Bdellovibrio bacteriovorus: one gene and its partner. The protein of the gene in region 2 binds, or shares a complex with, the protein of the main gene of each other region. Links are inferred from orthologs where the notes say so. Each region holds a gene or a part of one and is shown on either strand. Other genes may lie near its edges.

Region 1 (7,171 bases), on a different replicon or contig from region 2:
TCCGTAAGGAAATAAAGGGAAAGGCCCCCGACAAGCAAGACTCCAATGATCAGACCGATTGTGGCGTTTTTCATGGCCCTACAATGTGAAATTCATGCAGGAAAAGCAACTTAAACTTGGGCGAACCTAGGCAATAAGGCCGCATTCTGGTACACCAAAGACAAATAATCGATCTCGAGGTTCCTTTGGATTCAACTGACTTCCGATCCCTAAAACTCAGCACCGAACTGCTTTCCGTCGTTCAGGAATTAGGCTACGAGAAAATGACGCCCATTCAGCAGGCTAGCATCCCCCTTCTTCTGGAAGGAAAAGATGTCCTGGGCCAAGCGAAAACTGGCAGCGGAAAAACCGCGGCGTTTTCACTACCGATCTTGAATAAAGTGAATCTTGAAAATCAGAACATTCAGGCATTGATCATCTGCCCGACTCGGGAACTTGCCACCCAGGTTGTTACGGAAATCCGCAAATGGGGCCGCAAGTTTGTAGGCCTTAAAGTTCTTCCTCTCATCGGCGGTCAGACCGGTCGGGACCAAGCGCAATCTTTGGAAAACGGAGTTCACATTGCCGTAGGAACTCCGGGAAGAATCTTAGACCATATCACGCGAGATCGTATTGATCTGAATGATGTGGCTACAGTGGTTTTTGACGAAGCCGATAAAATGCTGGAAATGGGTTTTGAAAAAGAAATCCGTGCGATCATGAAAGGGCTTCCCCCGAAACGCCAAACCGCTTTGTTTTCAGCAACTTTTCCTGAATCCATTCAAGCTTTAAGTAAAAGCTATCAGCGCCATCCTGTGCCTGTTCAGATCGCCGATCCCGAGGGAGAAAGCTCTTCCATTGAGCAGATCGTTTACGACGCTCGTGAGGATGAAAAGCTGAACGTTCTGATGCGCGTGTTGCAACAGCATCCTTCAAAATCGACAATCATCTTCTGCAATATGAAAGCGACCGTTAACGAAGTTGTCGCTGCTATCGAAAAGAATGATGTTCCTTGTGGTGGGTTGCATGGCGATCTTGACCAGCGCGAGCGCGATCAAGTGATGGCGATGTTTCGTAACGGCAGTATCACTTTGCTAGTCGCAACCGATGTGGCGGCTCGTGGGTTAGATATCGATGCCCTAGAGATGGTCGTAAACTATGACCTTCCCGTACAATCTGAAACTTACGTTCATCGCATTGGTCGCACAGGAAGAGCCGGTCGCTCGGGAGTTTCTATAACTCTAGCCAATCCCAAGGACACATTAAAACTTTTAGAACTTGAGAAACTGACAGGCGGAAAGCTTCTTCGCCCTTCGTTAGGTTATAAAAATCAGCACGGCTTAACTGGAATGACTCTTCCAAGCATGCAGACTCTTTCAATCTCGGGGGGACGCAAAGACAAGTTACGACCTGGCGATATCCTGGGGGCTTTAACAGGAACAGCCGGGCTTAAAGCCACCGATGTAGGTAAAATCGAAGTACTAGATAAAGTCACGTATGTCGCAATTTCCAGAAAGGCCGTGAATCAAGCCATGGACCATCTTCGCAATGGCAAGATCAAAGGCACGAAATTTCCGGTGAGAAAGCACTGATAAGATTTGCGAGCTGATTGAAAGCATAAAAAAACCCCAAAGTTTCCTTTGGGGTTTTCTTTTTTGATCTGATTTATATTTCGAACTAGTGGATGTCCTGCAAAGAAACAGAAACCATTGTCGAAACACCGCGCTCTTGCATCGTCACACCGTAAAGTTTCTTAGCCACTTCCATCGTGTGTTTATTATGCGTAACTACGATGATTTGAGAGCGTTTTGCCATCTCACGAACAAGGTCGTTGAAACGGAATACGTTCGCATCATCAAGTGGAGCATCAACCTCATCCAGCAAGCAGTATGGAGAAGGTTTTACTAGGAAGATCGAGAAGACCAGCGCGACCGCAGTCAAAGCTTTCTCTCCACCTGACATCAAAGACACGTTTTGCATCTTTTTGCCCGGAGGACGAGCGATGATCTCGATACCCATCTCGCCTTTTTCTTCGTTTTCGATCAATTCCAACTTCGCTTCGCCACCGCCGAAAAGCACTGGGAATACGCGAGTGAATCTGTCGTTCACAAGGTCGAACGTCTCTTTGAAACGTTTCGAGCAGATTCTATTGATACGGTCGATCACTTTGCGAAGCTGTTCTTTCGCTTCGGTCAAATCGGCGTGTTGTTTCGTCAAGAACTCGTAACGTTGTGCTGTTTCTTCGTACTCTTCGATCGCCGAAAGATTAACCTCACCGATCTTAGCGAGTTTTTCACGAAGCTCTTTCAATTCCGCATCTGCCGTCGAGAAGTCGCCTTCACGATCTGCGTATTTTTCAACAACGTCCGGAAGATTTAGCATGTAGCGCTCACGAATAGAATCAATGAGGTACTGCTCTTTCATCTTCGCCTGCTCAAGTTTTAGTTGAGAGTCGTTCATTTTGTGCTGTCTTTCGTTACGCGCACGTTGAGAAGACATTGCTTCTTCTTCGATCGTGCGTGCAGATTCAGACATCACTTCGTATTCATCTTTTGTGCGAGACACTTGAAGTTTCAAAGTCTCTACTTCTGTCAAAAGACGTTCAAATTCGATTTTCTTTTCTTCCAAAGTCACTTGGCTCTCAGTCATCTGAGAGTTGTAACCTTCAGCTTCTTCGCTCATGCGAGCTAGCTGAGTATCCAGATCGCTCAAAGATTTAGAAACCATCTCAAGCTGTCTTAGAACGCCTGTGTATTCTTGCGTTTTAGAAGCCGACTTCACTTGAAGATCTGTCACTTCTGCTTGCAAGCCATCAAAGCCCGTACGAGTTGAGTTCAACTCTGTATTCAAAGACTCAACTTCACCTTCAAGAAGAACTTTCTTCTCACGAGCTTCAATCAAAGCTTCGTTCAACTCTTCAAGTTTTTGTTCCTGAAGTTCCACTTGCTCTGTGATTTTCTTAAGCTCGCGCTCTTGGCGTTCTACCGCTGTTTGGGCGTTTACCAATTCGTTTTCGGCGCGCTCGAGGTCTTTTCTTAGCTCCGTAACTTTGATCTCTTGATCGATCTTACGTTTTTGCGCACCTTCGAAATCATTCAAGACATTTGCCAATTGCTCTTCTGTCTTTTTCAAAACCATTTGAGCCAATTGCAACTTGCCGGCGAATTCGTCTTTTTTCTCTGACAATTCTTTGATTTCACGACGGCGTTTCAAAACACCTGAATCCGCAGATTCAGAAGAACCACCCGTCAAAACTCCGTCCGCTGTCAACGTGTCCCCGTCAAGAGTCACGAATGTCCAGCCTTCGTATTTTGCACGAAGATTCAAAGCCGTGCGGATAGAGTCAACAATCGCAACTCCGTCCAACATATAAGTCACTGTGTTTTTAAATTTATCAGCGGCTTGAACAACATCTTTAAGGATGGCTTGAACACCGTCTTCACCCACAGGGGCTTCAGAACGGTTGAACGTCAAACCTTTGTCGTTAGCAGATAGGAAGCTAGAGCGACCTGATTTTTGTTCTTTAAGATGTGTAACCGCGTCTACCGCGATATTCGCATCTGAAGAAAGAAGCATTTGCAGGCGTGAACCCAATGCTGCTTCCATCGCCACTTCGTATTCTGCAGGAACTTCAACAACCTCAGAAACCGGTTGGAAGTGAGTGACTACAGAACCATCGGCCATCAACTCTTGAGTGCGAGTTTTCTGCCATAGCATGACTTGCTTCACACCTTCTTGGAAACCCTCGAAGTTGTTTTGCAAGTTCTCTAGACCGTACAAGCGAGAAGCCACTTCATTCAAAGAATCTTTGAAGGACTCCACTTCCGCTTTTTTCTCGGCCACAGATTCTGTCAGGATCTTTTTGTTCGCTTCAAATGAGTCTACGTCAGAAGCCAAGTCCAATTGCATTTGGCGTTCTTTTTCAAGCTCACCGAATACTTTTTTACGACGAGCTTCGAACTCAACTTGTTTTTCGCGAAGTTCGTTCACGACTTGTTGTTCGTTATCTTGGCGCTCTGTCAAATCAGCGATTTGTGCTGACAATGAATTCACGCGAGCATCCAAAGAAGATTCGGACTGACCGACCGCGAACAATTCACGACGTTTCGTCGTCAACTCTTCATCGACTTCCGCAATGCGAGAGTTGAAGTTTTGGTAGATGTCGTTTTTCTCTGTGAAGGCCGCCGTCAAAGACTCCGACTCTTCTTTCAGTTCTGCCACTTGCGCTTCAAGTTGCGCTTTATCACGAGCCAAAAGCTCCTGGCGAGCTTGCTGTTCTTGCAAGATCGTACCTGTCATTTGTTCGTTACGGCGAGCCTGTTCGATTTCGAAACGAAGCTCTTGGATCTCCATCTCTTTTTTCTGAACAGAAGACTGCTTTGTGTAGAATTCGTTTTGTTGTTCTTCTACTGCCTTTTCTTTTTCAAGAATTTGCAATTTTAGAACTTCCAACTGACCTTGAAGAGTCGAAAGGTTTGTTTCACCTTCGACTTCCATGCTTTGCGCTTCATTGAAGATCGCTTGAGCTTCATCTGCCGCACGTTTCAACTCGATGTATTGAGCTGAAGACAACCAAAGATCCAAATCCTCGATTTGGTTTTTGATGTTGCGATAGCGCTCAGCACGCTGTGCTTGTCTTTGCAAAGAATCGATTTGGCGTTTCAACTCTCCGATGATGTCTTGCAAACGCACCAAGTTTTGGTCTGTTGCCTGAAGTTTACGTTGAGATTCTTTCTTACGAGCTTTGAACTTCGTAATACCGGCAGCTTCTTCGATAAGCATACGACGATCTTCAGGTTTCGCGGTGATGATCTTACCGATCATACCTTGAGCGATGATAGAGAAACCTTTAGAGCCCGCACCCGTATCCATAAAGATCTCTTGCACGTCTTTCAAACGTGCAGGTTCTTTATTGATGAAGTACTCCCCTTCACCATTTCTGTGAAGACGACGAGTCACCATGATCTCAGTGTGTTTGATGTATTTAGCTGGGAAAGCGCCACCGTCATTTTCAAGCGTCAAAGACACTTCACACATACCTAGTGGAGCATAACCTTCGGCACCACCGAAGATAACGTCAGTCATTTGCGATCCACGAAGATCTTTCGCAGACATTTCACCCATAACCCACATGAGGGCATCGACGATATTGGATTTACCGCAACCATTCGGACCCACGATACCAGTGATACCAGCATCAAAGTGAATGACGGTGCGATCTTTAAATGACTTAAAACCAATCAGTTCAATTTTTTTGATTCTCACGAAACATTCCCCTCATACCGCCCTTGGTCTAGCTAGACCAAAGACCATTTCAATCTCGCGAGAGTTAGAAACTATGTCAACAACAGGCTTACAAAAGAGGAAGGGAAGCTGAAAACTTAGGCAGAGTTGGGAGCGTATTTTTCGCGTCGCAATATCTTCAGGGATCAGATCTGCTTAGCTCTTACGCATATCAAAACAGACAATGGCGCACCATGTGTGGTGCGCCGCATATCTTTTCGGAAGTTCAAGGTTCTATTGGCAGCGAGTGATCTGACCAGACTGGTTCATCAAAGTGTAACCAGAGCAGTTAAATTGAACACCGCAGTTCACCCATTGGTAACCATCAGTGTGGTACCCGTTACAAACTTGAGTTGTATAACCACCTGTATTGTAGCCAGAGCAAAGCGACGTGTTTGCTTGCTGGATGTATTGTCCGTTCACGTATTGGTAACACATGCCGTTTTGGTAAACGTAACTGCCTGTGTTTGTGTAGCACAAAGACGTATTAGCTTGTTGGATCAACTGTCCGTTGATGTTTTGGTAGCAAAGACCATTTTGCATCACGTAGCCATTTCCGCTGTTATAGCAAAGAGAAGTATTTGCTTGCTGAATCAGCTGCCCGTTTACGTTTTGATAGCAAATACCATTTTGCATAACGTAACCAGTGTTTGTCGTAGAGCTTTTGTTGTCCTTGCTACAGTTCACTAGGAACACTGACAAAGAAACAAGAGCCAGGGCTTTAAAAATTTTCGAAAAGATATTGTTTGTTTTCATATATTTTTTTCCTTGATGACTAAGGTAAGAGCAAGGGGTCTGCCAAGAACACTGGCACGGCGACTTCCCGCCTGATTCTATGAACTTAACTAAGTGTGGAATCAATGTGAGACACCCTAAATCTGTCTGCAGCTTTGACAGTGCCGACAAAGGGCATCCCCTAAAGTGTCACTGACGGAACAGCCGTCTCAGAGTGAAACAGGGTTTTTACGATAAATTTATAGCGAAGATCCGTCTTTTAACTCGGCCTTAAGATATTCAAGAGTACCTTCATATTCAGGAGGACCTATGCAGTACAAAAAAACTGAAACTGAATAACGACCGCGAGTTTCTAATGGCGAAATCGCGTTCAAGATTCTTTTCTCAACGATGATCTTTGCGATCCTAGTCACTTACTTCACAAAGTAAATGAAATCCTCAGAGCTCAAGATCTCTGAGCCATCAAATAAAAAAGCCGCTCGTTGAAAGCGGCTTTTTCTTATTTAAAAACATTCCGTACTTCTTAAGGGCCCCGCAACAATGCTGCAGCGTAGACCCAAAAAAGAAGCAGGCACCTTAATGGAGTTTCTTTCCTAAAAGGGCGGCGCGAGCTGCGGCTAGGCGCGCGATGGGGACACGGAATGGAGAGCAAGAGACGTAATCAAGTCCAACCTTGTGGAAGAACTCGATAGATTCTGGATCACCACCGTGCTCACCGCACACGCCGACTTTCAAGTCTGGCTTCGTACGACGGCCCAACTCTGTTCCCATCTTCACCAACGAACCTACGCCCGTTTGATCGATCGACATGAATGGATCTTTAGGCAAGATGCCGGAAGAAACATATGAACCCAAGAAGCGACCGGAGTCATCGCGAGAAAGACCCAATGTCGTTTGAGTTAAGTCATTCGTACCGAAACTGAAGAAGTCCGCGTATTCAGCGATCGCATCTGCTGTGATAGCGGCACGTGGAAGCTCGATCATAGTTCCTACTAGATAGTCGAACTTCACACCCTTTTCTTGCTGTACTTTCTTCACTTCGTTGATCGCCGATACACGAAGGATGTCCAATTCCTTATCCGTCGCCACAAGGGGGATCATGATTTCAGGAACAAGTTTTTTACCTTCACCAATCAACATACAAGCCGCTTCCGCAATCGCGCGCACTTGCATT
Region 2 (5,920 bases):
GGCTTCGATGAAGTCTTGACCTGCATCTTTTAAGCGAGCGGCGTTGTAAACCATCAAGCGAGCGGCTTCGAGTTCAGTACGCATTTCTGCTAGTTGGAATTGAACACCTTGGAAGTGAGCGATTGGTTTACCGAATTGCTCGCGGCCTTTTACATAGCCAAGAGCGGCTTCGTAAGCGCCTTGAGCGATACCGATCATTTGTGCGCCGATACCGATACGACCTTCATTCAATGTTTCAATCGCGATTTTATAACCTTTGCCTACTTCACCTAAAACATTCTCTTTAGGTACTTCGCAGTTTTCAAAAAGAAGTTCGCAAGTTGAAGACGCACGAATACCTAATTTGTCTTCTTTTTTACCGACTTTGAAACCTGGGAAAGATTTTTCAACGATGAAAGCGGTGATGCCTTTGTAGCCTTTAGCCATATCAATGTTCGCAAACACGATAAACACATTGGCTTCTTTACCGTTTGTGATCCAAAGTTTTGAACCGTTCAAAACCCATTTGTCACCTTTGTCTTCAGCCTTCAATTTCAATGCGAAAGCATCCGATCCAGAAGAAGACTCAGACAATGCGTATGCGCCCACCCAGTCCGTGGCCATTTTGCTTAAATATTTTTCTTGTTGAGCGGGAGTTCCCCATTTAAGGAATGCATTTGTCGTCAAAGTATTTTGAACGTCGACAAGAACAGATACAGAACCGTCAACGCGTCCGATCTCTTCAACCGCCAAACAAGCCATAGTAAATGTTGAGCCTGCGCCACCGAATTTTTCTGGTGTTTCGATACCCATCAAACCCATTTCGAAAAGTTTTTTAACGATAGCAGGATCCATCTCTGCCTTTTCGTCCATGTGTGTCACATGAGGTTTGATTTCAGATTCAGCAAAAGCTCTTACAGCGTCTCTGAACGCTGCTTCGTCTTCAGAAAGCATCGTCAAAGCGGGACGAGCATTAGTTACGTCAGACATGGTCCAATCTCCATTCATATAGTTAAAACAGTGGGAAGAACGTATCCGCTTCAAAGAATTTATTCAAGGCCTTGGAAAGACGAGAGCTTTTCTCTTAACAAGCTGTGTTACACTGTTTGCACTTTAATTGAGCAAGTGATTCGACATACTAGACAAGGGTCTAGGTGTGATTTAGCGTGAGGTGATATGGATTTCGTCGAGATTGGCGCCAAGATTGGTATTTATTTTATCCCGTTCCTTTTTGCACTCTGTTTTCACGAGTATGCACACGGTTGGGTTGCGCGTCGTCGTGGTGACAACACGGCGGAAATGATGGGTCGTCTGACGATGAACCCGATTGCGCACATGGATATGATTGGAACTTTGGTGCTTCCGATTATTTCAATCGTTTTAGCGACGCCGATCTTTTTCGGTTGGGCAAAACCGGTTCCAGTCAACGAGCGGAATTTAAAAAATCCCCGCGTGGATATGTTCTGGATTGCATTGGCCGGTCCTCTTTCGAATATCCTTTTGGCGATTGTGGGTTCGACATTGATCGCGATCGTCGCGAAGTATTTCTTGGGGGCTTCGTATGCAAGTGGCCTTATCGAAATCTTAAAAACCTTTATCGTGACGAATCTTTTCCTGGCGTTCTTTAATATTCTTCCTTTACATCCGCTGGATGGAGGAAAAGTTTTGGCTCGTTTTCTTCCAGCTCAATTGAATTATAAGCTCGAGCAAAACGAACACATTACAAGCATGATTTTGATGGCTTTGGTTTTAACAGGAGCTTTGCGTATTCTCGCGATCCCTGTTTTCTGGAGCTATAACAATCTTGTCGGTCTTGCCTTAGGGGGCTTTGGTATATGAGTTCTGACGTGGTTCAAACCCCACCACCTGCACCTGTAAAAAAACTGCGCGTTATGTCTGGCATGCGCGTCACCGGTCGTTTGCACATCGGTCACTATTGGGGTGCGCTCCAAAACTGGCTGACTTTGCAGAATGAGTACGAGTGTTTTTTCGGGGCGATGGATTGGCATGGAATGACCACGGCCTACAAGTCGCCCAAAGAAATCACACCATGGACTCGTGAAATGGTGGCGGAATTCTTGGCTTGGGGAATCAATCCCGAGAAGGCGACGATCTTTATTCAAAGCCGTGTTCCCGAGCACTTGGAACTTTTCATGATTTTCTCAAACATGGTTCCGATGGGCTGGCTTGAGCGCGTGAATACGTGGAAAGACGCTATTGAAGAAATGAAAGCCAACGACACCCACAATTTGGGTCGTTTTGCCTATCCAGTTTTGCAAGCGGCAGATATCGCTATCTATCGCGCCAACGCCGTTCCGGTGGGGGCCGATCAGGTGTCGCACCTAGAATTAGCGCGTGAGTTGGTCCGTCGCTTCAATCATTTATATAAAGCGAAATTGCCAGAGATGAATCCGCTATTGACAGAGATTCCTCTGGTGCCGGGTCTTGACGGTCGTAAGATGTCAAAGTCTTACGGGAACACATTGTTCTTAACTGAAGACACGGAAAAAGATTTGAAGAAAAAAGTAAATCTGATGGTCACAGATCCTGCGCGCGTTCGTCGCGAAGATCCAGGAGAGCCGACGAAGTGTTCGGTGTATGGCTATCATAAACTCTATTCATCAGCCGATGATATCGCCTGGGTGGAACAAGGATGTCGCACAGCAGGAATCGGTTGCGGAGACTGTAAAGGTCGCTTGGCTGCCAACATCGAAAAACTTTCGGTGGGCCCAAGAGAAAAGAAAAAAGAATTGTTGAATAATCCAGGTCAGCTTGATTCAATCATCGACGCTGGATGCGACAAAGCGCGCAAGGAAGCCCAAAAGACATTAGAGATAGTTCGTTCCAGTATGAAATGGTAGAGGGGATCCAATTTCATGAGTATTACAGTTCAGTTGCCTAAATTCGAAGGACCGCTGGGGCTTCTTCTTTATCTTATTCGTAAAGAAGAAATGGACATCATGGATATTAAAATCCATGAGATCACCAAGCAGTATCTTGATTACATCAAATTGATGAAGGAATTGGATCTTGAAGTCGCCGGCGAATTCGTGGCGATGGCTTCCACTTTGATTCAAATTAAATCTCGCATGCTTCTTCCTCAGTACGATGAAAACGGCGAGGTTGTTGAAGCAGAAGATCCACGTAAAGAACTGGTACAAAAACTTTTGGAATACCAAAAGTATCAAGAAGCCGCGAAGCTATTGTACGAGCGCCCACTGGTAGGTCGTGACGTGTGGTTGCGTGGAACTCGTGAGTCTTTAGATCAAAAAGAAGAAGAGATTATTTTAGAAGAAAACGCCCTGTTTTCTTTGATCTCAACTTACCGTAAAGTTTTGCGTTCGGTTAAAAAGAAAGTGCATCAAGTGGCGGCGAAGGCGCAGTCTATCGCCAGCCGTGTCTTGGAAATCAAAGACCGCTTAATCGTGGGCCAACGCCTGACGATGATGGAATTGGTGACGGCGACAGAAGATCGCGCCCGCCAAGCTTTGATCACTTTCTTGTCATTGTTAGAGCTTGGAAAAATGGGTTTTGTAGGTCTTTACCAGACAGAAGCTTACGCGGATATCTGGGTGGATGCGAAGAAACCAATCGAAACAGACGTTTTGGCCCGCGTGGAAGAATACGATTCTATGCGTGCGGATCAAGTCGCTGAAAAGATGATGGAAGAATCCAAGAAAATTCAGGAGGACGAAGAGTTCCTTCTGACAGATGCAGAAGATAAGTTGGAAGAAGCCAACCCTCAAATGCAATTGGGCTTTATTGAGGATGGATCCTCTGCTGAAGCTACAGAATCAGGTCTAGATATCGCCACGGACGACGAGATCCTAGCAATGGAAAACGAACTATTTAAAGACGACGCAACGGAAGTATAAAGATGGCGAGAAAAAAGAAAAATCTTGAAGCACCAGTTGAAGCAGAAGCTGAAACAGCAGTGATGGAGGCGGAAGTTGAAGCCGCTGAAGTTGAAACTGAAGCCGAAGCAGTTGAACTTTCTGAATCTGAAAACGAAAATGCGTTCGAAGACATGGAGCTAGACGGTATTGAGTCTGATGCTTCGGTCTTTTTAAATGAAGAAGAAGAGTCTGAAGGTTTCCTTCCGGAAGCCAGTGAAGATGATGTGGCAGAAATGGAAGCGGAAGCTTCTGAAGAAGAAGATGTTTCTGTTGAAGGAACTGAACTTGATAATTTTGACTCTGCCGAAATTGAAGAAGTTGAATTCGTTGAAGAAGAGCGTCTTGAAAGCATCGTAGAAAGCGTTCTTTTTGCCAGTGACCGTCCGGTGAGCTTGGCCTCTTTAAAGCTTCTTTTTAAAGGTACCAACATCCGCGGTGATAAAATTCGCAGAGCCTTGGATCAATTGGCCGTGGAATACGCGGGTGGACGTCGTGGTGTGACTTTGGAAGAAGTTCCAGGTGGTTACCAACTGCGCACTAAAATCGATAACATGGAATTCCTAAAACGCACTTTGAAGGCTCGTCAATTCAAGCTTTCAGGTCCGGCATTAGAAGTGCTTTCTATCGTCGCCTACAAACAACCGACAGTTAAGGCCGAGATCGATGAAATCCGTGGTGTGGAATCGGGTCACTTATTGCGTGCTTTGATGGAAAAGAACTTGGTGAGCTTTGAAGGTAAATCAGAGCTTCCAGGTCGTCCAATGCAATACGGAACTACAAAAAAATTCCTAGAAATCTTCGGCCTTCGTTCGATCAAAGAACTTCCGACATTGTCGCAAATCGACGAATTGTTGCCTGAAGGTATCGACGAGCAACAAGCTGAAGAAAAACCAACATTGGCATCCATCACAGATTCCATGTCTGAAACTTTCGTGGGTGCTTACTCGCAAGGCGAAGACGAATTGATGAAGATTCAAGAACAACTTGAAGATATCGCGACGACGACAAACTTCTTCGAAGAAGAAAAACGTCGTCAGGCTGAAAAACGTGATCAAGAGCGCGCCCAAAACATCCGTGATGCTTTGGCGTTCGGAGAACCTGTTTCCACTCGCGATGCAAACTGGTTGAAGAAGTACGATGAGGCCTTGGCTGCAGGTACGACTTTGGTAGCCATCGCGGCTGACAAAAAAGCGAACTTCATGAAATCAACCCCAGGCTCAGCAGAAGGTGCTTCAACAGAAGTATCGGAAGGTGATAGCGTTGAGGAAGCCTTGATTGCAGAAGCTGCGGCAGAAAATGAAGAAATGAACGCTGATGGGGAGACTCTAGAAGGCGAAGTTTCTGAAGAGCTTGCCGAGGCATTAGAGTCCTTCGACAACGATGAAGATTTAGATGAAGCTTCTGACGATCAACTTTTTGCTGACAGCGATGAAGAGTCAGCGGAAGATGAGGAATTGCCATTCCTAGGAGAAGCTGATGACATTGACGAAGAAGGGGATGCTTCCGTTTAAGGTTTTATTAAGCCTTTGGATTGTCTATAACATCTTTACTATGTTCGTAATGCCCAACGTAGGTGCCTACTTTGGGCGCGTGACTTCAAAATTTATCACGCCCTACGCAAACACCGTGGGGCTGAACGCCAGCTGGAATTTCTTTTCCCCAGATCCTGCCCACACAATGTATGTTCGCTATACGATTCGTTACTCTGATGAAGAAGGTAACGATATCAAAGAGCCTATCGATGGTTATTTCCCGGCCGAAAAAAACAAAGGCATCTCGAGCGCCACAAGAAAACGTGAACTCTATGCCATGCGCTTTATGGTGATTGAACCAAAACGTTTGCGCGTCTTATATGGCCCTTGGCTGTGTAAGCAGTACCCTGGGGCCAGCTCTGTCGAGATGGAGCACGTGATTGAAACCGTACCACCTTTAGATCAAGTCGTTTTCAGAAAAGACGAAACCGTGAAGGATCTTTCTCAAGAGCTGCAGTACGTGCGTGAATACTATTCTTGCACCGGTGGTGCGGATGAGGAGGCTTTATGATT

What was found.
Region 1: the proteins of AZI87_RS11750 (region 2) and smc are in contact, whole or in part, in a crystal structure (PDB 3ZGX), measured with the Bacillus subtilis proteins. The link is inferred for Bdellovibrio bacteriovorus from one-to-one orthologs.

The regions. Positions count from the first base shown.
Region 1 is NZ_LUKD01000008.1:241,747-248,917, reverse strand. Bases 1,457-5,623 are described here. They hold smc (chromosome segregation protein SMC), read right to left. Parts: upstream 5,245-5,623; coding sequence 1,657-5,244; downstream 1,457-1,656. Other genes in these bases: AZI87_RS15785 (hypothetical protein), read right to left, coding at 5,497-5,623; dbpA (ATP-dependent RNA helicase DbpA), read left to right, coding at 1,457-1,571. Outside these bases: AZI87_RS15800 (hypothetical protein), read right to left, coding at 1-74; more of dbpA, read left to right, coding at 186-1,456; more of AZI87_RS15785, read right to left, coding at 5,624-6,018; ppdK (pyruvate, phosphate dikinase), read right to left, coding at 6,574-7,171. UniProt on the Bacillus subtilis protein: Required for chromosome condensation and partitioning.
Region 2 is NZ_LUKD01000005.1:233,873-239,792, forward strand. What follows is about bases 1,939-4,854. They hold AZI87_RS11750 (segregation and condensation protein A), read left to right. Parts: upstream 1,939-2,855; coding sequence 2,856-3,854; downstream 3,855-4,854. Other genes in these bases: trpS (tryptophan--tRNA ligase), read left to right, coding at 1,939-2,840; scpB (SMC-Scp complex subunit ScpB), read left to right, coding at 3,857-4,854. Also shown: AZI87_RS11735 (acyl-CoA dehydrogenase), read right to left, coding at 1-969; AZI87_RS11740 (site-2 protease family protein), read left to right, coding at 1,156-1,818; more of trpS, read left to right, coding at 1,815-1,938; more of scpB, read left to right, coding at 4,855-5,386; AZI87_RS11760 (hypothetical protein), read left to right, coding at 5,352-5,918; AZI87_RS11765 (HTTM domain-containing protein), read left to right, coding at 5,915-5,920. UniProt on the Bacillus subtilis protein: Participates in chromosomal partition during cell division. May act via the formation of a condensin-like complex containing Smc and ScpB that pull DNA away from mid-cell into both cell halves.